2 linked regions of the Pleomorphomonas sp. T1.2MG-36 genome follow. The protein of the gene in region 1 interacts with the protein of each later gene in a pairwise test. Links are inferred from orthologs where the notes say so. Each region holds a gene or a part of one and is shown on either strand. Other genes may lie near its edges. The genes, in order: araC and QQZ18_RS18565.

What was found.
Region 2: the proteins of araC (region 1) and QQZ18_RS18565 interact in binary tests that used the Escherichia coli proteins (3 or more experiments, as listed by UniProt). The link is inferred for Pleomorphomonas sp. T1.2MG-36 from one-to-one orthologs.

Annotation. Positions count from the first base shown.
Region 1 is NZ_CATNLY010000001.1:212,062-221,510, forward strand. The notes cover bases 6,549-9,449. They hold araC (arabinose operon transcriptional regulator AraC), read right to left. Parts: upstream 8,527-9,449; coding sequence 7,570-8,526; downstream 6,549-7,569. Other genes in these bases: QQZ18_RS01050 (galactokinase), read right to left, coding at 6,549-7,333; araD (L-ribulose-5-phosphate 4-epimerase AraD), read left to right, coding at 8,890-9,449. In the rest of the region: galactofuranose ABC transporter, galactofuranose-binding protein YtfQ, read left to right, coding at 276-1,232; galactofuranose ABC transporter, ATP-binding protein YtfR, read left to right, coding at 1,390-2,910; QQZ18_RS01035 (ABC transporter permease), read left to right, coding at 2,910-3,944; galactofuranose ABC transporter, permease protein YjfF, read left to right, coding at 3,941-4,945; QQZ18_RS01045 (UDP-glucose--hexose-1-phosphate uridylyltransferase), read right to left, coding at 5,029-6,069; more of QQZ18_RS01050, read right to left, coding at 6,176-6,548. UniProt on the Escherichia coli protein: Transcription factor that regulates the expression of several genes involved in the transport and metabolism of L-arabinose. Functions both as a positive and a negative regulator.
Region 2 is NZ_CATNLY010000045.1:200,291-213,412, forward strand. The notes cover bases 7,914-10,660. They hold QQZ18_RS18565 (tyrosine recombinase XerC), read right to left. Parts: upstream 9,886-10,660; coding sequence 8,941-9,885; downstream 7,914-8,940. Other genes in these bases: lpdA (dihydrolipoyl dehydrogenase), read left to right, coding at 7,914-7,915; QQZ18_RS18560 (DMT family transporter), read right to left, coding at 7,919-8,836; QQZ18_RS18570 (glucosamine inositolphosphorylceramide transferase family protein), read right to left, coding at 10,419-10,660. In the rest of the region: sucC (ADP-forming succinate--CoA ligase subunit beta), read left to right, coding at 1-419; sucD (succinate--CoA ligase subunit alpha), read left to right, coding at 424-1,338; QQZ18_RS18540 (2-oxoglutarate dehydrogenase E1 component), read left to right, coding at 1,474-4,443; odhB (2-oxoglutarate dehydrogenase complex dihydrolipoyllysine-residue succinyltransferase), read left to right, coding at 4,505-5,725; QQZ18_RS18550 (LysE family transporter), read left to right, coding at 5,838-6,470; more of lpdA, read left to right, coding at 6,527-7,913; more of QQZ18_RS18570, read right to left, coding at 10,661-11,906; QQZ18_RS18575 (LacI family DNA-binding transcriptional regulator), read right to left, coding at 11,875-13,011. UniProt on the Escherichia coli protein: Site-specific tyrosine recombinase, which acts by catalyzing the cutting and rejoining of the recombining DNA molecules.

The sequences.
Region 1 (9,449 bases):
GAAAAGCGGAACAAGTCGATCATCATTGGATTGGACGATCATATCGCCGGTATTTTGCCAGAAGAGCCCTTAAAAACCCAAATCCAGACCCGGATATTATACCTTAGTATAGGTCTCAAATTCATGCGGATCAGCAGAATCTTCCATGAAGGAGACTGATTTGTCTCTTTTGCTAAAATGCCCACTGGGTTAACTTGTCCCTAGCCGGTGTGGAGGCCGGCGTCCGGGGAGTGATAAGGCCTTCGGCCGCTCCCGGATAAAATGTGGAGGAGAGAATGCGCACTCTTAACTTGCTCGCCGCGACCGCCTTTGCGACGGCTCTTTCCGTTTCGTCTGCCTTTGCGCTGACCGTTGGCTTCTCGCAGATCGGTTCGGAATCCGGCTGGCGCGCTGCCGAGACGAGCGTTACCAAGCTCGAAGCTCAGAAGCGCGGCATCGACCTGAAGTTCGCCGACGCCCAGCAGAAGCAGGAAAACCAGATCAAGGCCGTTCGTTCGTTCATCGCCCAGGGCGTTGACGCGATCCTGATCGCTCCGGTGGTCGCCACCGGTTGGGATGCCGTCCTCAAGGAAGCCAAGGAAGCCAATATTCCGGTGATCCTGCTCGACCGTACCGTCGATGCTCCCCAGGACCTCTATCTCACCGCCGTCACGTCCGACACGGTCTTCGAAGGCAAGGTTGCCGGCGATTGGCTCGTGAAGGAAGTCGGCGACAAGCCGTGCAACATCGTCGAGCTCCAGGGCACGACGGGCTCGTCGCCGGCCATCAACCGCAAGAAGGGCTTTGACGAGGCTATCGCCAGCCACGCCAACCTGAAGATCATCCGCAGCCAGACCGGTGACTTCACCCGCACCAAGGGTAAGGAAGTCATGGAAAGCTTCATCAAGGCTGAAGGCGGCGGCAAGAACATCTGCGCTCTTTACGCCCACAATGACGACATGGCCGTCGGCGCCATCCAGGCGATCAAGGAAGCTGGCCTGAAGCCGGGCAAAGACATCCTCGTCGTCTCCGTCGACGCCGTTCCGGATATCTTCCAGGCCTTCGTCGCCGGTGAAGCCAACGCCACCGTCGAACTGACCCCGAACATGGCCGGCCCGGCCTTCGATGCCCTTGACGCCTATCTCAAGGACAAGAAGGAGCCCGCCAAGTGGATCCAGACCGAGTCCAAGCTCTACACGCCGGCTGATGACCCGCAGAAGGTCTACGACGAGAAGAAGGGCCTCGGTTACTGATACCGTCCCGGAGCGCCGCCCCTTTTCGTAATGGGCGGCGTTCCCCTTTATTGCCGGGCCGCTTTTTCCGGCTGTCGGCGGGCTTGTCCCTCGGGGTGAGGCCGTCGCATCGGAGGGCGGCCCGTTTCTTTGATCGGCAATAGTTGGACCAGCTATCATGGCGAACGCTCAGCCCCTGCTATCCGTGCGCGGAGTCAGCAAGGCCTTTCTTGGCGTATCCGCGCTCGAAAATGTCGACTTCACGCTTCAGGCCGGTGAAGTGCACGCTCTTCTCGGCGAGAACGGCGCGGGCAAATCGACGCTTATCAAGATCATCACGGGTGCCTACCGCCGCGACGAGGGCGAGGTCCTGCTCGAAGGAACGCCCATCTATCCGCGCGACGTCGTCGACGCCCAGAAGCTTGGCATCGGCACCGTCTATCAGGAGGTCAACCTTCTGACCAACCTCACGGTGGCCGAGAACCTTTTCCTTGGACGCGAGCCCAAGCGTTTCGGCCTGACCGATGTGCGTGAGATGAACCGCCGCTCGCGCGCCATCCTCGACACCTATGGCCTCGGTATCGACGTCACAGCACCGCTCGCCAACTTCTCGGTCGCCATCCAGCAGGTTGTCGCCATCGCCCGCGCGGTCGACATTTCCGGCAAGGTGCTCGTGCTGGACGAACCGACCGCCAGCCTCGACGCCCACGAAGTGGAAATGCTGTTCGCCGTGGTCCGCCAGCTTCGTGCGCGCGGCATGGGCATCATCTTCATCAGCCATTTCCTCGATCAGGTCTACGAGATCGCTGACACCATTACGGTGCTGCGCAACGGCCGGCTGATCGATACCGTGCCTGTAGCCGGTCTCGATCGCTTGAAGCTGGTCTCCATGATGCTGGGCCGCCAGCTCGAAGCCGACATCAAGCGTACGATCGACCCCAACACGGCCAAGACCGAACCGCTGGTCTCGCTACGCGGGCTTGGCAAGCGCGGAAACGTCGATCCGATCGACCTCGACATCCGCCAGGGCGAAGTGGTCGGCATCGCCGGTCTCCTCGGCTCCGGCCGCACGGAAACGGCACAGCTCGTGTTCGGCATCGAGCGCGCCGACAGCGGCACCATCAGCGTCGCCGGCACGCCGGTCAACATGTCCTCGCCGCGCAAGGCAATCGCTCAGGGCTTCGCCTTCTGTCCGGAGGACCGCAAGACCGACGGCATCGTCGGCGACCTGTCGGTGCGCGAGAACATCATCTTCGCGCTTCAGGCTCAGCGCGGCTGGATGCGTCCCCTCTCCCGCTCCGAGCAGGAGGCGCTTGCCGATCGCTACATCGCCGCCCTGGACATCCGCACGTCCGACCGCGAGAAGCCGATCAAGTTCCTGTCCGGCGGCAATCAGCAAAAGGTCCTGCTGGCCCGCTGGCTCGCAACCAATCCGCGCTTCCTCATCCTCGATGAGCCGACCCGCGGCATCGACGTCGGCGCCCATGCCGAGATCATTCGCCTGATCATCGATCTCTGCGAGCGCGGGATGGCCCTTCTGGTCATCTCGTCGGAACTCGGCGAACTCGTCGGCTATTCCTCCCGCATCATCGTGCTGAGAGACCGCAAGATGGTCAGCGAGCTGACCGGCGAGGAGATTTCCACCGACCAAATCATGAAGGCCATCGCTTCGCATGGCGCGACCGGGGAGGCAGCGTAATGGCCGTTCCTACCATCGTCCGTGAGCGGACACCCCAGATTATCGTCCTGGCGGTGATCCTTGCGCTCAACGCGATCATTTCGCCGGGCTTCTTTTCCATCGAGATCCAGAACGGCCGCCTCTACGGTTCGCTGATCGACGTGCTCAACCGCGGCGCGCCGGTCACCCTTCTGGCCATCGGCATGACGCTGGTGATCGCGACCAAGGGCATCGATCTTTCCGTCGGTGCCGTAATGGCCATCGTCGGCGCCGTCGCGGCGTCGCTGATCACCTCCGGCTACTCGCTTCCTGCGACGCTCGCCGGAGCGCTGTTCGTCGGCCTCGTCTGCGGCATCTGGAACGGCGCTCTGGTCGCCCTGCTGGACATTCAGCCGATCATCGCCACGCTGATCCTGATGGTGGCCGGCCGAGGCATCGCCCAGCTCATCACCGAAGGCGTCATTCTGACTTTCAACGACAAGCCCGAACTGATCTTCGTCGGTTCCGGCTCGTTCCTGAACCTGCCGATGCCGGTCATCATCTGGATCGTCATTGCGATCCTGGCGATCCTGGTCATTCGGCGCTCGGCGCTCGGGCTGCTGATCGAGGCGATCGGCGTCAACCGGCGCGCCTCCACGCTGTCGGGTGTCAATTCCCGCGTCATCCTACTCGCCGTCTACGCGGTGTCCGGGCTCTGCGCGGCCGTCGCCGGCGTTATCGCCGCCGCCGATATCAAGGGCGCCGACGCCAACAACGCCGGTCTCTGGCTTGAGATGGATGCCATCCTGGCGGTGGTGATCGGCGGAACGTCGCTGCTCGGTGGTCGCTTCTCGCTTGTCGGCTCGCTGATGGGCGCCATGATCATCCAGTCGCTCAATACCGGCATTCTCCTGGCGGGCTTCCCGCCGGAGTTCAACCTCATCATCAAGGCGGCGATCATCCTGATCATTCTGATCGTCCAATCGCCTGCCAGCCAGGCGGCCATCGCCAACTTCCGGGCCAACCGGCAGCCGGTGGCGGTCAAGACCGAAAGCAGGGAGCACGCGGCGCGATGAAAAACTCCAAGTACCTGCCGCTGATGGCCACCTTTGTGGTCTTCGTGCTGGCCTACGTCATTTGCATCTCGGTGTTTCCGAACATGCTCTCGACGCGCGTCGCCGGCAACCTGCTGACCGACAACGCCTTTCTCGGCATCACTGCGGTCGGCATGACCTTCGTGATCCTGTCCGGCGGCATCGACCTGTCGGTTGGATCGGTGATCGCCTTCACCGGCGTGTTCCTGTCGGTGGTCCTGCGGGATACCTCCATCCATCCGCTGGCGGCCTTTGCCATCGTGCTGGTGCTGACCACCGCCTTCGGGGCGGCGATGGGGGGCGTCATCTTCTTCCTGGACATGCCGCCGTTCATCGTGACGCTGGCCGGCATGTTCCTCGCCCGCGGCATTTCCTATCTGCTGACGACGGAATCGGTGCCCATCACCCATCCGTTCTATTCGACCCTGCAGGACATCTACATCAGGATGCCCGGCGGTGGACGGTTGACGCTGATCGCCATGGTCATGCTGGCCGTATTCGCCCTCGGCATCATCATCGCCCAGCGCACCCGCTTCGGCACCTATGTCTACGCCCTGGGCGGCAACCTCACGTCCGCCCAGCTCATGGGCGTGCCTGTGGCAAAGACGACGATCGGCATCTACGCCCTTTCGGGCTTCCTTGCCGGCCTCTCGGGCATCGTCTTCTCGCTCTACACCTCGGCCGGCTATTCGCTGGCGGCCGTCGGTGTCGAGCTCGACGCCATCGCCGCCGTGGTGATCGGCGGTACGCTGCTGACCGGCGGCTACGGCTTTGTCGCCGGTACTTTCCTGGGCATCTGCATCCAGGGGCTGATCCAGACCTACATCGTGTTCGATGGTACGCTGTCGAGCTGGTGGACCAAGATCGTCATCGGTCTTCTGCTGTTCGGCTTCATCGCTCTCCAGCGCGGCCTGATGTGGATGTCCGAGCGCAGCGCCCGCAACATGCGCCACGCCTCGGCCGCCCAGCCGACAAGCGCCTGATCGAACGGCCCTAGCCAAAGTGGAACCGCCGCCGGAGCGATCCGGCGGCGGTTCCATTTCGGGCAGGCATTGAAGCGGATCGATTACCGATCGAGGTAATGGATGGTGGGCAGATCGCGCAGTCGCTGCGCGGCCGTCTCCGGCGTCAGGTCGCGCTGAGGCGAACCGAGCATCTCGAAGCCGACCATGAACTTCTTCACCGTCGCCGAGCGCAGGAGCGGCGGGTAGAAGTGGGCGTGGAACATCCACTCCTCATGCGCCTCTCCATCGGTCGGCTTCTGATGGAACCCCATCGAGTAGGGGAAGGACGTCTCGAACAGGTTGTCGTAGCGGATGGCGATATTGGACAGCGCGTCGGCCAGCGAGGCGCGCTCGCCGGTCGTGAACTCGTCGAAACCGCCCATGCGGCGCTTGGGCAGCACCATGGTCTCGAACGGCCAGATCGCCCAGTAAGGCATCAGGACGACGAAGTGGTCGTTCTGATGGATGATGCGCTCGCCGAGCTTCAGCTCCTTTTCGACGTAGTCGAGGAGCATCGCCCTTCCCTTTTCCTTGAAATAGGCGAGCTGACGATCGGTTTCCTTGGCGGTCTCGTTGGGCATATGTCGGCTCGACCAGATCTGCCCATGCGGATGCGGTTGCGAGCATCCCATCGCCTCGCCGCGATTCTCGAAGATCAGCACCGAACCGATGTCGGGTTTCGAGCCGAGGTCGACGAACTGCTCGATCCAGGCATCGACGACATAGGTGATCTCTTCGACCGACATGCGCGACAGCGTCTGGTCGTGGCGCGGTGAGAAGCACAGCACCCGGCAAAGACCGGATTCGCCTTCGGCGATCATCAGCCCATCGTCGTTCTGATAATCGGAGGGCGCATCCGGCGTCAGCGCTGCGAAGTCGTTGGTGAAAACGAAGGTATGCTTGTAGTCAGGGTTGCGCTCGCCGTTCATGCGCAGATTGCCGGTGCAGAGATTGCATTTCGGGTCGTGCGCGATACCCGCGACGGGCGGCAACTTCTCCACCTGCCCCTGCCACGGACGCTTGGCCCGGTGCGGCGATACCAACACCCACTCCCCCGTAAGTGGGTTGAACCGGCGGTGAGGATGATCGGCGAATGCGTTCATGATTGTTCCGTCCTGGCCGATGGATCGGTCGGCAACCGGCTGGAACGCCTGCGCGTCCCGGAAAGGGAACGGAGCGGACCGTCCGGCTACCGCTCCGCCGGTGCACTCAGCCCGCGAGCGGGCCCACTCCCTGCTGCGGCGAACAGGCAAAGATGGTCGACTTGAGACCGGTCGCCTTCTCGTAGGCCGCCTTCACGTTTTCCATGAAAGCATCGGCGGCGCCGGCTTCGACAAGGCTCACCGTGCAACCGCCGAAGCCGCCGCCGGTCATGCGAGAGCCGAACACACCGGGCTGCTTCTGGGCGATGTCGACCAGCACGTCGACCTCTTCGCATGAGATCTCGTAGTCGTCGCGCATCGAGGCGTGCGACTGGTTCATCAACGCGCCGCAACGGGCCAGATTTCCCGCGGCCAGCGCATCGGCCGCTTCAAGCACTCGCTCGTTCTCCGTGACGATGTGGCGGGCACGACGATAGGTGACGTCCGAGACCAGCGCCTTGTTCGCTTCGAGGTCGGCGGGCGTCACATCGCGCAGCGCCTTGATCGGTCCGAGCACCGGGGAGAGAAGGCGGACCGCCTCCTCGCAGGACGCGCGGCGCTTGTTGTATTCGCCCGAGGCCAGTTCATGGTGGACCATCGAGTTGGCGACGACGATGCGGGCCCGCGGATCGATCGGCACAGGCCGCTTTTCAAGGCTGCGACAGTCGATCATCAACGCATGATCGTGCTGGCCGTTGCAGGAAATGAACTGGTCCATGATGCCGCAGCGCATGCCGACGAACTCGTTCTCGGCCTTCTGGCAGAGCTTGGCGAGTTCGACCGTGTCGATAGGCAGCCCGGCAACGGTCAGAAGGCTATAGCCGATCGACACCTCGAGCGCTGCCGAGGACGACAGGCCGGAACCGACCGGAACCGACGAGGCGACCAGGATGTCGGCACCCTTGAGCGCCTTTCCGGCGCCAGCCAGCGCCACGGCCACACCGAACACGTAATCTGTCCAGTCGCGCTTCGGCTGGGGAGCAGGATCGTCCAGATCGAACTCCCGAGTCTCACCAATCTTGGCCGAGTGGACACGGAGGATTCTGTCCGGACGAGGCGCAACGGCGGCACGGGTCTCGTATTCCAGCGCCGCCGGCATGATGAAGCCGTCATTGTAGTCGGTATGCTCGCCGATCAGGTTGACGCGCCCGGGGGCCCTGATGAGAAACGGCTCGCTTCCGAAGATATCCCTGAATCCTGCCTTGAGCTCGTCGACGCTGAACATGTTGGCTTCTCGCCTCCCGAAGATCACGACCGGCGCCCCTCCGAAACGGTTGCCGGCATGGATGAATGCGCTGTATCGATCGCGCCGCTTCGGGCTCACGCAGCGAGGCGACACTCCTTTATAGACAGCATAAAACAACCCGGCAAGCACTGGCCGCTTGCGCGCCTTTGCGTACACCCCCGCGATTCCGCTCTCCATGGGGAAAGCGGACCGGGTGACGGCGAGCTCGATTTTACTTACGGCAAGCCTTGGGTGCGGCCATGTTCGGCCCGGAAGGCCTTGGGGCTGCACCCGGTGTAGCGGCGGAAGACGCGACTGAAATAGAGCGGGTCTTCGTAGCCGACCTGGGCGGCGATCTGCTTCACCGGGCTCGGCGTCACCAGAAGCAGATGACAGGCGAACTGGATCACCTGCTCTTCGCGCCATTTCAGGATCGACCGGCCGAGGGTCTGCGTGAACAGATGGGCCAGGCGCGACGGCGACAGGCAAACCGCCTGGGCGATTTCCGCCACCGAAAGTGGCCTGTGCAGATTGTCGGTGACGAACTTGCAGGCCATCAGCAGACGCTGATCGAAGTGCCCCGGCGGTGCCGTCGCCCGATCATTCTTGGCGCAGAGCAGTATCACCCGCTCCAGGAGGTTCATGGCGAGTTCCATGGAAAGCAGATCGGTGTTGGCCGACCAGCTTGCCACTTCCCCGAACAGCGCTTCCAGCGTTGCCACCAGCGACTTGTCGTCCACCCGCTGCACGAAGAATGCGCCGCGCGCTCCCCGCCAGGACAGCCAGCCGCTCCAGAAGGCGCGGGGCTGGAAATAGATCCAGCGGTGCCACCATTCCGATGCCCCCGGCGCGCGCCCGTAGTCGTGAATGGCCCCCGGCGGAAACAGCACGAGATCACCCGGCTCCACCGTGAAGCGGTTCTCTCCGTCGAAGACTTCGCCGCTGCCCTTGACCGTCAGGTTGATGATCCAGCCGCGCATGCCGTCCGGCCGCTCGATGCGGAAATCGAGCGGACCACCCCGTTCGATCGGCGTGATGCCGGCGACGAGACGTGTATCGAAGTGGAAACCGGGGAACAGCGGAGCGACGAAGGGGTCGGCCGTCGTCTCCCCTCCTGCCTGCAAGAGCGACAAACGGCGAATGACGCTCTCGACCTGAGCCGGTGCGGAAAGGGGGGCGGCAGTATCGTCCATGTAAAAAGCTGGATTAGCCCTTTGGGAAGCAGATGGGGCGCACTATAATCCTCTCAATCAAAATGAGCAATAACAGCGGCTTGAATTCGATCGCCGACAAGGAGGAAGAGGCTGGACGTTTCGCTTGGAGGGCGAAATTCGTCCGCATCACGGCTGACGCATAAGCGAAACCACGTGGCGTTTCTCGGCGCGTCGTTCGTTCAGTTTTGCCGGCAAGATGCGAAGCGATAGGATCAGACGCGAACGCAACGGTCCTGCGGCTCGGCGCTTCTGTCGAGACCCGCGCCCATCGTTGGGTTATCTAGCGCTGTTGGTCGTTACGAGTCGCGGCCGGCAAGTAAATCATGCTGAAGGCAGCCATCCATGAAACTCAAGGAACTCCGCGAACAGGTCTGCGAGGCCAATCTGGAACTCGACCGTCGCAAGATTGTCGTTCACACCTGGGGCAATGTCTCGGGCGTGGACCGCGAGAAGGGCTACATCGTCATCAAGCCGTCGGGCGTCTCCTACGACAAGCTGACGCCTGACAAGCTGGTGGTTGTGAACCTTGCCGACGGCAAGGTGCTGGAGGGCGATCTCAATCCCTCCACCGATACCAAGACGCATCTGGTGCTCTACCGCGCCTTCCCGACCATCGGTGGCGTCACCCACACGCATTCCCCTTACGCCGTTGCCTGGGCGCAGGCGCGCAAGGAAATCCCCTGCTTCGGCACCACGCATGCGGACTACTGCCACGGCGCCGTTCCGCTGACGGCTCCGCTTACGGCGGAAGAAGTGACGGCAGACTACGAAGCCAACACCGGCGAGGCCATCGTCCGCCGTCTCGGCAACGAGAACCCGCTTGCCAAGCCCATGGTGCTCGTGGCCGGCCACGGTCCGTTCACCTGGGGCAAGAATGCTCCCGACTCGGTGCTCAACGCCGT
Region 2 (13,122 bases), on another replicon or contig:
TCGCCTACGTGGCGCTCAGCGGCAATATCGGCTGCATGGTCAATGGCGCCGGGCTTGCCATGGCCACCATGGACATCATCAAGCTCTACGGTGCCGAACCGGCCAACTTCCTCGATGTCGGCGGCGGCGCTTCCCGCGAGAAGGTGACGGCGGCCTTCAAGATCATCACCGCCGACCCGGCCGTGAAGGGCATCCTGATCAACATCTTCGGCGGCATCATGAAATGCGACGTCATCGCCGAGGGCGTCATCGCCGCCGTGCGAGAGGTTGGGCTGAAGGTGCCTCTGGTCGTTCGCCTGGAAGGCACCAACGTCGAGCTTGGCAAGAAGATCATCGCCGAAAGCGGTCTCGACGTCATCGCCGCGGACGACCTGGACGATGCCGCCCGCAAGATCGTCGCCGCCGTGAAGGGAGCCTGACGCGATGTCCATCCTCGTCAACAAGGACACCAAGATCATCGTCCAGGGCCTGACCGGCAAGACCGGCACGTTCCACACGGAGCAGGCACTCGGCTACTGCGGCACCAGGATGGTCGCCGGCGTCACGCCCGGAAAAGGCGGATCGACCTGGGAAGGCACGCTGCCCGACGGCAGCAAGGCGGTTCTGCCGGTGTTCGACACCGTCGCCGAGGCGCGTGAGAAGACCGGAGCCAACGCCTCCGTCGTCTACGTGCCGCCCAAGGCGGCCGGCGCCTCGATCATCGAGGCGATCGAGGCGGAAATGCCGCTGATCGTCACCATCACCGAAGGCATTCCCGTGCTCGACATGGTGAAGGTGAAGGCCCGGCTCGACCGCTCGACGTCGCGTCTGCTCGGCCCCAACTGCCCGGGCGTGCTGACGCCCGGCGAGTGCAAGATCGGCATCATGCCCGGCTCCATCTTCCGGCGCGGTTCTGTGGGTATCGTGTCGCGTTCGGGAACCTTGACCTATGAGGCGGTGTTCCAGACGACGAACGAAGGCCTTGGCCAGACGACCGCCGTCGGCATCGGCGGAGACCCGGTGAAGGGTACCGAGTTCATCGACGTGCTGGAGCTGTTCCTCGCCGATCCCGAGACGAAGTCGATCGTCATGATCGGCGAAATCGGCGGCTCGGCCGAAGAGGCGGCTGCCGAGTTCCTGAGAGACGAGGCCAAGCGCGGCCGCATGAAGCCGACGGTCGGGTTCATCGCCGGCCGCACGGCGCCGCCCGGCCGCACCATGGGCCACGCCGGCGCCGTGATTTCCGGCGGCAAGGGAGGGGCCGAGGACAAGATCGCCGCCATGGAGGCGGCGGGCATTGTCGTGTCGCCGTCACCGGCGCAGCTCGGCCGTACGCTGGCCGAACGCCTGAAGGGTTGAGGCGTAGCGTCTCACCATCCGAAAGGACGCCGCGGGGGCCGATTGCCGCCGCCCGCGGGGTCCCCATCTACCCACGGCGAAGCGATCCTGCTTTCGCCGGAACGCGAGGGCGGAGCGGACGGCTCCGAAACGCATATGGCACGGCAGAACGATAACGACGCTTTCGCCGGAACCTCGTTCCTCTATGGCGGCAACGCCGCCTATATCGAGGCGCTTGAGGCTCGCTACCTTGCCGATCCCACGTCGGTCGATCCCGAATGGCGGGAGTTCTTCGACGCCCTTTCCGAGCCGGCGACGGCGCGCGGCGCGCGGGGCGCCAGCTGGACGCGGTCCGACTGGCCGCCGAAGGTCAATGGCGAACTGGTCTCCGCGCTTGACGGCAACTGGCCAGAAGCCAGCAAGGTCCTCGAAAAGAAGATCGAGGCGAAGGCGCAGCCGGCCGGCATCAGCGCCGAGGAGCTCCGGCAGGCGACGCTCGATTCGGTGCGCGCCATCATGATGATTCGCGCCTATCGCATGCGCGGCCATCTCCATGCCGATCTCGACCCGATCGGCGTCGCCAAGAAGCTCGACCATGAGGAGCTGCATCCGACGAGCTACGGTTTCACCGAAGCCGACATGGACCGGCCCATCTTCATCGATCACGTGCTCGGCCTCGAATACGCCACCGTGCGCCAGATGATCGATATCCTGAAGCGCACCTACTGCGGCACGATCGGCTACGAGTTCATGCATATCTCCTCGCCGGAGGAGAAGGCCTGGATCCAGGAGCGCATCGAAGGGCCGGACAAGCAGATCGAGTTTACCGATAATGGCAAGAAGGCCATTCTGAACAAGCTGATCGAAGCCGAGGGCTTCGAGAAGTTTCTGGACGTCAAGTACACCGGCACCAAGCGCTTCGGCCTCGACGGCGGCGAAAGCCTGATTCCGGCGCTTGAGCAGATCATCAAGCGTGGCGGCAATCTCGGCGTGAAGGAGATTGTCCTCGGCATGCCGCATCGTGGTCGCCTCAACGTGCTGACGCAGGTGATGGGCAAGCCGCACCGGGCGCTGTTCCACGAGTTCAAGGGCGGCTCCTACGCCCCTGACGACGTCGAAGGCTCGGGTGACGTCAAGTATCACCTCGGTGCATCCTCGGATCGCGAGTTCGATGGCAACAAGGTTCACCTCAGCCTGACGCCCAACCCGTCGCACCTCGAGATCGTCAATCCGGTGGTGCTCGGCAAGGTCCGCGCCAAGCAAGACGTCTCCACCACGGTCTGGGAGGGCGACATCATCCCGTTGCGTGAGCGGGTCAAGGTGCTGCCCTTGCTGCTCCACGGTGATGCGGCCTTCGCCGGTCAAGGCGTGGTTGCCGAGTGCTTCGGCCTCAGCCAACTGCGCGGTCACCGCGTCGGCGGTTCGATCCACTTCATCGTCAACAACCAGATCGGCTTCACCACCAACCCGCATTTCTCGCGGTCTTCGCCCTATCCGTCCGATGTGGCCAAGATGGTCGAGGCGCCGATCCTGCACGTCAACGGCGACGATCCAGAGGCGGTGGTCTATGCCGCCAAGGTCGCCATCGACTACCGTCAGAAGTTCCACAAGCCGGTGGTGATCGACATGATCTGCTACCGTCGCTTCGGTCACAACGAAGGCGACGAGCCGGGCTTCACCCAGCCGATCATGTATTCCAAGATCCGCGGCCATGCGACGACCCTGCAGATCTACGCCAAGAAGCTGATCGACGAGGGTACGGTCACCCAGGACGAAGTCATCGGCATGCAGGCCGCCTTCCGCCAGAGGCTCGACCAGGAGTACGAGGCGGGACAGGCCTACAAGCCCAACAAGGCCGACTGGCTCGATGGCGCCTGGGCCGGCCTCAGGGTGGCCGACAGCTTCGACGAACAGCGGCGCGGCCAGTCTGGCGTCAACATCGAGACGCTCAAGGAGATTGGTCTCAAGATCAACACGGTGCCGCCGACGTTCAACGTTCACCGCACCATCCAGCGCTTCCTCGACGCTCGCAAGAAGGCGATCGAGACCGGCGAGGGCATCGACTGGGCGCTTGGCGAGGCCCTGGCCTTCGGCTCGCTCGCCTTCGGCGGTCACAAGATCCGCCTGTCGGGCCAGGACTGCGAACGCGGTACCTTCAGCCAGCGTCACAGCGTGCTCTACGATCAGGAGACCGAAGCCCGCTATATTCCGCTCGCCAATCTCTCGCCGGAACAGGCGCCCTTCGAAGTCATCAACTCGATGCTGTCGGAAGAGGCGGTGCTCGGCTTCGAATACGGTTACTCGCTGGCCCGCCCCAACGCGCTCACCCTTTGGGAAGCGCAGTTCGGCGACTTCGCCAACGGTGCGCAGGTGGTGTTCGACCAGTTCATCTCCGGCGGTGAGCGCAAGTGGCTGAGAATGTCCGGCCTCGTCTGCCTGCTGCCGCATGGCTATGAGGGGCAGGGGCCGGAGCATTCGTCCGGCCGTCTCGAACGCTGGCTGCAACTCTGTGCCGAAGACAACATGCAGGTCGCCAACTGCACGACGCCGGCCAACTACTTCCATATCCTCAGGCGGCAGCTGACGCGCGATTTCCGCAAGCCGCTGATCCTGATGACGCCGAAGTCGTTGCTGCGCCACAAGCGGGCGGTGTCCAAGCTCGCCGATATGGGAGCGGAGACCTCCTTCCACCGGCTGCTCTGGGATCATGCCGAGTCGGATCCGGAAACGGTGACCGTGCGCCTGAAGCCGGACGCCGAAATTCGCCGCGTGGTGATGTGCTCCGGCAAGGTCTATTACGATCTCCTCGAGGAACGCGAGAAGCGCGGCATCGACGATGTCTATCTCCTCCGCGTCGAGCAGCTCTATCCCTTCCCGGCCAAGGCGCTGGTCAATGAGCTCGGTCGCTTCCCGAACGCCGAGCACGTCTGGTGTCAGGAGGAGCCCAAGAACATGGGCTCCTGGACCTTCATCGACCCCTATCTCGAATGGGTTCTGAAGCAGATTGGCGCCAAGACCCCCCGCGCCCGCTATGCCGGCCGGGCTCCGGCCGCCGCCACCGCCACGGGCTTGATGTCCAAGCACCTCGCCCAGCTCGCCGCCTTCCTCGACGAAGCGCTCGGCTGACCGGCCATCGGGGCGGCCAACCGGCCGCCTCCATCCCTTTCGCATCTGGAGAGAAGCTCAAATGGGCAACGAGATCCGCGTCCCGACGCTCGGCGAATCGGTTACAGAGGCCACCATCGGCCGCTGGTTCAAGAAAGTCGGCGAGGCCGTCAAGGCCGACGAGCCGCTGGTCGAACTTGAGACCGACAAGGTGACCATCGAAGTGCCGTCGCCGATCGATGGCACGCTGTCGGAAATCCTGGTCGAGGCCGGTGAGACCGTCGGCGTCGGCGCCCTTCTGGGTTCGCTTGGCGCGGCCTCCGCGGGTGCTCCGGCACCCAAGGTCGCCGAGCCGGTGAAGCCGGCTGAGCCTGTTGCTGCGGCCAAGCCCGCCGAGCCCGTCAAGACCGCCGCGCCCGTGCCGCCGTCACCCGCCGCCGCCCGCGTCATGGCCGAAACCGGCGCCAGCGTGGAGAGTGGTTCGGGCAAGCGCGGCCAGGTGCTGAAGGAGGACGTGCTGGCCGCGGTCGCTGCCGTTCGCACTGCCGCCCCGGCGCCCGCCGCTCCGTCGGCACCTCGTGCGTCGGTCGCCGCCGATGACGCCGGCCGCGAGGAGCGAGTCCGGATGAGCAAGCTCCGTCAGACCATTGCTCGTCGCCTCAAGGAGGCGCAGAACTCGGCCGCCATGCTCACCACCTTCAACGAGGTGGACATGACCGGCGTGATGGCGCTCAGGGCCTCCTACAAGGACCTGTTCGAGAAGAAGCATGGCGTCAAGCTTGGCTTCATGGGCTTCTTCGTGAAGGCCGTGGTGCAGGCGCTGAAGGAGATCCCGGCCGTCAACGCCGAGATCGATGGCGAAGACCTCATTTACAAGAACTACTACCACGTCGGCGTCGCCGTCGGCACCGACAAGGGCCTAGTCGTGCCGGTCGTCCGCGATGCGGACCAGCTTTCCATCGCCGGCATCGAAAAGAAGATCGGCGAGTACGGCAAGCGCGCCCGCGACGGTCTACTCCGCATCGAGGAGATGCAGGGGGGCACCTTCACCATCTCCAACGGCGGCGTCTACGGCTCGCTGATGTCGACGCCGATTCTCAACGCGCCGCAGTCGGGCATCCTGGGCATGCACAAGATCCAGGAACGGCCGATGGTGGTGGGTGGCAAGATCGAGATCCGGCCGATGATGTATCTGGCGCTGTCCTACGATCACCGTGTCATCGACGGCAAGGAAGCCGTGACCTTCCTCGTCCGCGTCAAGGAGAACCTCGAGGAGCCGCAGCGGCTCGTTCTCGACCTCTGACGATCGGCGCCGCACTCAGGCCTCCCTCCAAGGCGGAGGGAGGATGCCTGTCGGCGCCCGCCTGCGGTCCGCCGCCCTCGACGGGGGCGATGCGGCAATCGAAAGGAAACCGATGTCTCCTTATCTCGGCGAGCTTGCCGGCGTCATGGCGGTCTTCTCCTTTGCCATCGTGGCACCCGGCGCGGACACCGCCATGGTCATGCGGCAGAGCCTCGTTCACGGCAGGCGGGCCGGTATCCTCACGGCCTTCGGCGTCGGTACCTCGCTGCTGTTCCACCTCACCTACACCATCCTCGGTCTGGGGCTGATCGTCTCCCAGTCCTTGCTGCTGTTCTCGGTGATCAAGTGGGCCGGTGCCGCCTATCTGGCCTACATGGGCATCATGGCGCTGCGAGCGCCCGCACCGACGTTGCCGGAGCCCGGCACCCGGCTTGCGGTGCCCACGAGCAATCTCAGGGCCTTCGGTCTCGGCTTCCTGACCAATGCCCTCAATCCCAAGCCGATACTGTTCTTCCTGTCCCTGTTCTCCGCGCTGGTCAGTCACCAGACCCCGGCGCTGGTAAAGGGCGGCTACGGCTTGGTCATGGCGGCCTGTCTCATTCTTTGGTTCTCCGCCGTGTCCTGCTTTCTGACCATGCCCAGGGTGAGAAACGCCTTTTCGCGAGCCGGCCTCTGGATCAATCGCGTAACCGGTGCTGTCTTCATCGCCTTCAGCATCCGTCTGGCTCTTTCCCGAGCCGAGTGAGTCCCCCGCACTGCGCACCTGAACACAAGCCGCTGCAGCCTCAGAGGAGTGCCTTCATGTCCTTCGATCTCGTTGTCATCGGTACCGGTCCCGGCGGTTATGTGGCAGCCATCCGCGCCTCCCAGCTCGGCATGAACGTCGCCGTCGTCGAAAAGCGCGCGAGCCACGGCGGCACCTGTCTCAATGTCGGCTGCATTCCGTCCAAGGCGCTGTTGCATGCGTCCGAGATGTTCCACGAGGCCGGGCACGTCTTCGCCAAGCTCGGCGTCAAGGTCGGAGAGCCCGAACTCGATCTGCCGGCCATGATGGGCCACAAGGACGCAACCGTCCGCAGCAACGTCCAGGGCATCGATTTCCTCTTCAAGAAGAACAAGATCACCGTCCATCGCGGTACCGGCCGCATCGTCGCCGCGGGCAAGGTGGAAGTGACTGGCGAAGGCGACGACAAGACGGTCGTCGAAGCGAGGAGCATTCTGATTGCCACCGGCTCCGATGTGGCGGGCTTGCCCGGCATCGCCATTGACGAGAAGAGCGTGGTCTCCTCGACCGGCGCGCTGTCGCTGGAAAAGGTGCCCGGGCATCTGGTGGTGATCGGTGCCGGCGTCATCGGCCTCGAACTCGGCTCGGTCTGGCAGCGCCTGGGCGCGCGCGTCACGGTGATCGAGTATCTCGACCGTATCCTTCCAGGCCTCGACGGAGAGGTGGCGAAGACCTTCCAGAAACTCCTGGAGCGTCAGGGATTTGCCTTCAAGCTCGGGCGCAAGGTAACCGGCGTCGACGGCGGAAAGGTGCGTTTCGAGCCCGCCGCCGGGGGCGAGGCGGAAACCGTCGATGCCGACGTCGTGCTGGTGGCGGTCGGCCGCAAACCCTTTACCGAGGGTCTCGGCCTTGCCGAAGTCGGCGTCAAGCTCGACGGCAAGGGGCGCGTTGAGATCGATGGCCATTACGCGACGAACGTGCCGGGCATCTACGCCATCGGCGATGTCGTTGCCGGGCCCATGCTCGCCCACAAGGCCGAAGACGAAGGTATCGCCGTGGCCGAACTCCTGGCCGGCAAGGCGGGCCACGTCAATTACGACGTGATCCCGGCGGTGGTCTACACGTCGCCCGAGGTCGCCGCCGTCGGCCGGACCGAGGAAGATCTGAAGACCGCCGGCGTGCCCTATAAGGTCGGCAAGTTCAGCTACATCGCCAACGGCCGCGCCAAGTCGATCCTCAAGACCGATGGCTTCGTCAAGGTGCTGGCCCATGCCGACACCGACCGCGTGCTCGGCGTACACATTGTCGGACCGGGCGCCGGCGAAGCGATCGCCGAGGCGGCGGTGCTGATGGAGTTCTCCGGATCGGCCGAGGATCTTGCCCGTACCTGTCATGCCCATCCGACGCTGTCGGAGGCGGTGAAGGAAGCGGCGCTCGCCGTCGACAAGCGAGCAATTCACGCCTGACGGTCAGCGGCGCCGGTCGACGATGGTGAACAGCCCGACGCCGCCCACCACCAGCGCGGTGCCGAGAAGATCGACGCCGCGCAACGGCTCGCCCAGGATCAGCACGGCGAGGAACAGCGTCACCACCGGCGACAGCGTGCCGATGGTGGAGTTGGCCGCCGCCGAAATGCGCGACAGCGCGGCGCTCATCAGGAAGCTGGGCAATATCGTCGCGCCGATGGCCAGCGCCACGGCGAGCGCAAAGGCGCGGCTGGACACGACGAGGGCCGATAGCGGGTGCGTGAGAAGAAACAGCATCAGGATCACCGCCGCCGCACCGGTCATGGCGACCGAGGTGAACAGAGGCGCCCCCATGACGGCAATGCTGCCTCCGGCCAGCAGCTGATAAAGCGCGAAGGTGACGGCGGCGCCCAATACCCAGAGCGCGCCGACGACGATGTCGCCACCGCCCGTCTTAAAGTCGGCCAGGAACACCACGGCGAGGCCCAGATAGGCGATGCCAAAGGCGGCGAGCGGCTTCCAGCGCAGCGGCATGTGGAACAGGGCCGCGCCGAGCAGCAGCACGAACAGCGGATAGGTGAAGAGAATCAGCCGCTCGAACTGCGGCGTCAGCGTCTCCAGGCCCTTGAAGTCGGCATAGGACGAAAACCAGTAGCCGATCACCCCGATCAGCAACGCCTTGGCATAGGCCGGCATCGGCACCGCCCGCTGGCGCTCCCGGGCATAGGCCAGAACGCCGACGGCAACGTAGACGGGCACGGAGAGCCCCATTCGGAGCGCTAGCAGCGTCAGCGTGTCCACGCCCTCGGCAAAGGCGAGCTTGATGAGGATGCCCTTGGCGGCGAACAGCACGGCTCCGAGAGCGGCGAATCCGTAGCCGAGCCAAGGCGTATCGGTTGAGGGAGCAGCGGAAGCGTTCAAGAGGCGATGGCCCTGATGGGCCTCCCGGGAGGTGGACTTAAGTCGCAAGCCTTAAGCCATCGGGCAGGCCAAGGAAAGCCGATCGGCGAAACGGGTATCCTGCCTCATGCGCGCGGATGTGCGCCCTTCCAGGCGGCGACCAACCGTTCGGCGTCGACCGAGGTGTAGACCTGCGTCGTCGACAGGTTGGCGTGGCCCAACAGTTCCTGGATGGTGCGGAGATCGCCCCCGGACCCGAGAAGATGCGTGGCGAACGAGTGCCGGAGCGCGTGTGGTGTCGCCGTTTCGGGAAGACCAAGGGCGCCGCGCAGGCGTTGAACGGCGAGCTGGATGATGCGGGGCGACAGCGGCCCTCCCTTTGCGCCGCGAAACAGGGGCTCCTGCGGGGCGAGACGGAAGGGGACGAGGCGAATGTAGGCCGCCACGGCCCGACCGACCGCGGGCAGCACGGGGACAAGTCTCGTCTTGCCACCCTTGCCGGTGACGCGCACCGCGCCGCCCGCTTCCGGCGGCGCTTCGGCGGCGGTCAGTGAAAGAGCCTCGGAAATGCGCAGACCGGCGCCGTAGAGCAGCGCCAGCACGGCGGCGTCGCGCGCGGCGATCCATGGCTCGTCCACCAGTGCTCCGGCTTCGGACACGATGGAAAGCGCGTCGGAAACGCCGAGCGGGCGCGGTAACCGGCGGGGTGCTTTCGGCGCCGCGATAGCGGAGACGGCGGCGCTGGTTGCTTCCCCTCGCTTCTCGAGGAACCGAATCAGCGAACGAATGCCGGAGAGGCCGCGTGCGAGGCTTGGCGCGGCGAGGCCGTCACGTCGGCGGCGCGCGAGGAAAGCACGATAATCCGCTGGCGACAGCCGACCGAGGTCGACAATGGCGGGAGGCGCGCCAAGGTGCCCCGTCAGGAAGCGAACGAAATCGTGCGCGTCACGGCCGTAGGCCTCGACGGTGCGTGGGCTGAGGCGGCGCAGATCGGCCAGCCAGCGTTGCCAGTCGAGGACGGCAACGGCGAGATCGGGCGCCATGGTGACAAGAGGGGTGGTATCGGTCATCGGCTTCGGCTTTCGCTTCGGACTGTCGGCTGAAAAGCTGAATGGCCGATGAACGCAGGCCTCAGGGTTGGTTCAAGGGAAACGGTGTAGAAATCCGCTCAAGATGACCCGCCGGCAGGAAACCGGTGAGTCCGCGCTCCAAGGAGGGCCCTGCCATGTTCCATAGGCGTCTTCTCAATACCCTTGTCGCTTCTCTGGCGGTGGCATTGGTCGCTGCCGCCGGCCTCGCCGGCACGGCTTCGACCGCGGCAGCCGATGGTTTCTATTTTGGCTATCACGACGGTCCGCGCATGCCGCCCCCGCCCCCGCGTTGGGGGTGGGGGGCGCCCCCGCCTCCCGGGCCGGGTTGGGGCCGGCCGGGTTGGGGACCGCCGGGTCACAACTGGGGACCGCCGCCGATGTGCAGGCCGCGCTGGGTCGATCGGCCGGTCGTCGATCCGTGGGGCCGGATTGTCCGCTATCAGCGGATGCAGGTCATGGATTGCGGCCCGCGCCGTCACCGCTGGTAATCGCAACCTGAACGTCGGCCCGCACTATGGGACGACGACGTCCGTCCCGCCGCCGGCTATGACGTCGATCACCTCGAAGCCCGCGCCTCGGTTGTAGGTGTGAAGGCCTGAAAGCGGCGGCGCCGGCCGCAACGCCACAAGCGCGGTCTCGGCATATCCCCCGGCATCGAGACGATCGATGCGGGCGAAGCCGAGGCCGGCGCCATAGCCGCCGGCGCTGTCCTGAAAGGGCCGAATGATGTTCGCGCCGAGCGAGAACATCCGGCCGGCCGGTCGCGCCGACGCGACGTCGACCTTGGCCGGGCCGGCGAACAATGGAACCCACGGACCGGTGAGAGTCTCGGCCGTGAAGATGGCAAGCCCATCCCAGCTGGAGCCCCAGTTCGGGCGCACGGTGCCGAACAGATGGCGGCGGCCGTTGGCCTGAAGCAACGTGGCGTCCCCAAGGTCGATGTCGTCGATCAGGACCGCCACCTGCTCCCAGCGGTCGGGAAACTCGACTGCCCGCCAAAGCTGAACCTGACGCTGTCCGGACGTTTCCGGGATCATGTAGAGCGTGCCGTCCTCCTCGAAGACGAAGGGGTAGGACAGATGGCAGTTGCCCTCGATCACCGGTCGCGGCGTACCGATGGGGCCGCCGGTACCGACGTCAACCGCCGATATGATGCCCTTTTGCGTCGCGAACGGAAATTCTTCCACCAGCAGGACGGTGCGGTCACCCTGTCGCACCAGAAAGGGGTCGGCGTAAAAGCGCTCGCCGTCATCGGCGAGCCGCCGCCAGGGACGCCCGGCAATGGTCGGCAACGCATCGTCGCCGGTCTCGTCGGTCCGCCAGGCTACCGCCCAGTTGGGCGGGTTGCGCACGAGGCGCTCCAGGCGACTGGCGAGCGACCGTGCGAAGGTGGTGGCGGCGAAGCGGCCCGGATTGCCGGTTCGGCGGGGCGGCGGATCGGTCTCCACACGCGGCAGCGTGAGATCGTGGAGCGTGGCGCCGCCGGCCAGATGCCCGGCTGCCAGCGTCAGCATCTCGATTGCCCGGCCGGTGGTGATGGACATTCCCGATCCGAGTTGCCGCCGGTCCTCAACGGCGATGTGCCAGCGGCCGACCAGGCGGTGGGTCTCGCCGGTAACCGCAATGAGATCGAGAAACGGCTCCTCTCCGGCCATGATGGCGTCCGCGGCGCCGGCCGCCACTCCGGTCCCGCTTACGCTGATCAGCAGCCGGTCGCGAGAGATATCGGTCGCGGCAGCCAGATCGACGACGAGATCGGCATCCTCATCGCCGACGGACAGGCCGAGCGCGGAGGGCGACAGCCGCGCAAGCGGTTCGTTGAGGGGCCGGCGAAAGGCGAGAGCCTCGAAGGCAAGACAGAAATCGAGCAGACTGGCAGGTGGCGGGCCGGCTACCGTGGCAATGGCGCCGCTGCCGCCGGTGGCGGCCAGGACGCCCGCGATCGCTTCGGCCTGCCAGCGTCTGAGATCAGTGGAATCGATTAAGAACAAGACGTGCATGCGGCCCTCCCCCGCCGATGCTGCCGCGACGACTTCGCCTGCCACGCGCCGGTACCATGCCGCCGACTTTTCGTGGTGTGCGCTCGCCGGGTGGTGGCCCAACGGTGGTGCCCGCGATGAGTTCCGTGCCGAACTCTACCAGGATGCAGGAACGAGCCGGCTTGGGGACCATGAGCCGCGATTCCATGATGGCCAAGGCCGATACGGCAAGTTGCTCGTAGCCGACACTGACGGTGGCAAGACCGGTCGGCCGGGCTTCCCGTATGCCGTCGCAACCGATCACCGACACGTCGGCCGGCACATCGAGACCGGCGGCCGAAAGTGCCTTCAAGGCCCCTTCGGCCAGCGGGTCCGAAAGACAGAAGATGGCGGTTGCGCCGCCGAGATCGCCGGTTTCGCCAAGCCGCGCCGCCACGGCTGCCTCGCCGGCCTCCACGCTGTCCTCGGCGGCGGTGATGGTCTCGTGGGCGTTCAGCTCGTGGGCTTCGATCGCTTCGGCAAACCCGGTGCGCCGTGTCGTCAGATGATCGCGGCCCGTCGTGCCCAGCATCAATACGTGGCGGTGTCCCGCATCGATCAGGTGCCGGACCGCGACACTGGCGGCGAACCCATTGGCCGGTACGACCGCGTCGGCCCGTCGCAGTTGCTCCTCGCCGTTCATGACCACCATCGACAGGCCCGTCTTGACGAGGTCGCCGAGATCGAGCTTTTCGCCGCAGCTCATCAGGATGACGCCGCTGGCTTTCTCGGTGCGGGCGATCTCTTCCACCTTGTCGGCGTCAAAACCGGTCCCATCGGAAATGGAGGTCGTGATCTTGAGCGACCGTCGTTCGCATTCCCGCTTGAGCCCCTGGTAGAGGGCTCGATTGCGGAAAGCGGCGTCGCCCGAAGTTTCGAAGTTCCGATCGAAGGCGACGACCACGCGCTCCATGGTGGCGATGGTCGCCTTGGCTCGCCGCTGGTCGAGATAGCCGAGATCGCGTGCCACGGCCAGAACGCGGTCGCGCACCTCACGGCTTATCGAGGCGGTCCCATTGAGGACATGCGACACGGTGCTGACCGCAACGCCCGCCTCCCTGGCAATATCGCGAACCCCGACTTTCATCACACTCTTTCCGCGCTGCGCAGCATGCGCCGGACGACCAAAGGCCAAAAGCAACGCCAACAAAGGCCTAGAAAGACCTTTGTGGCCGGGTGTTTGTAACTTTCGTATCTG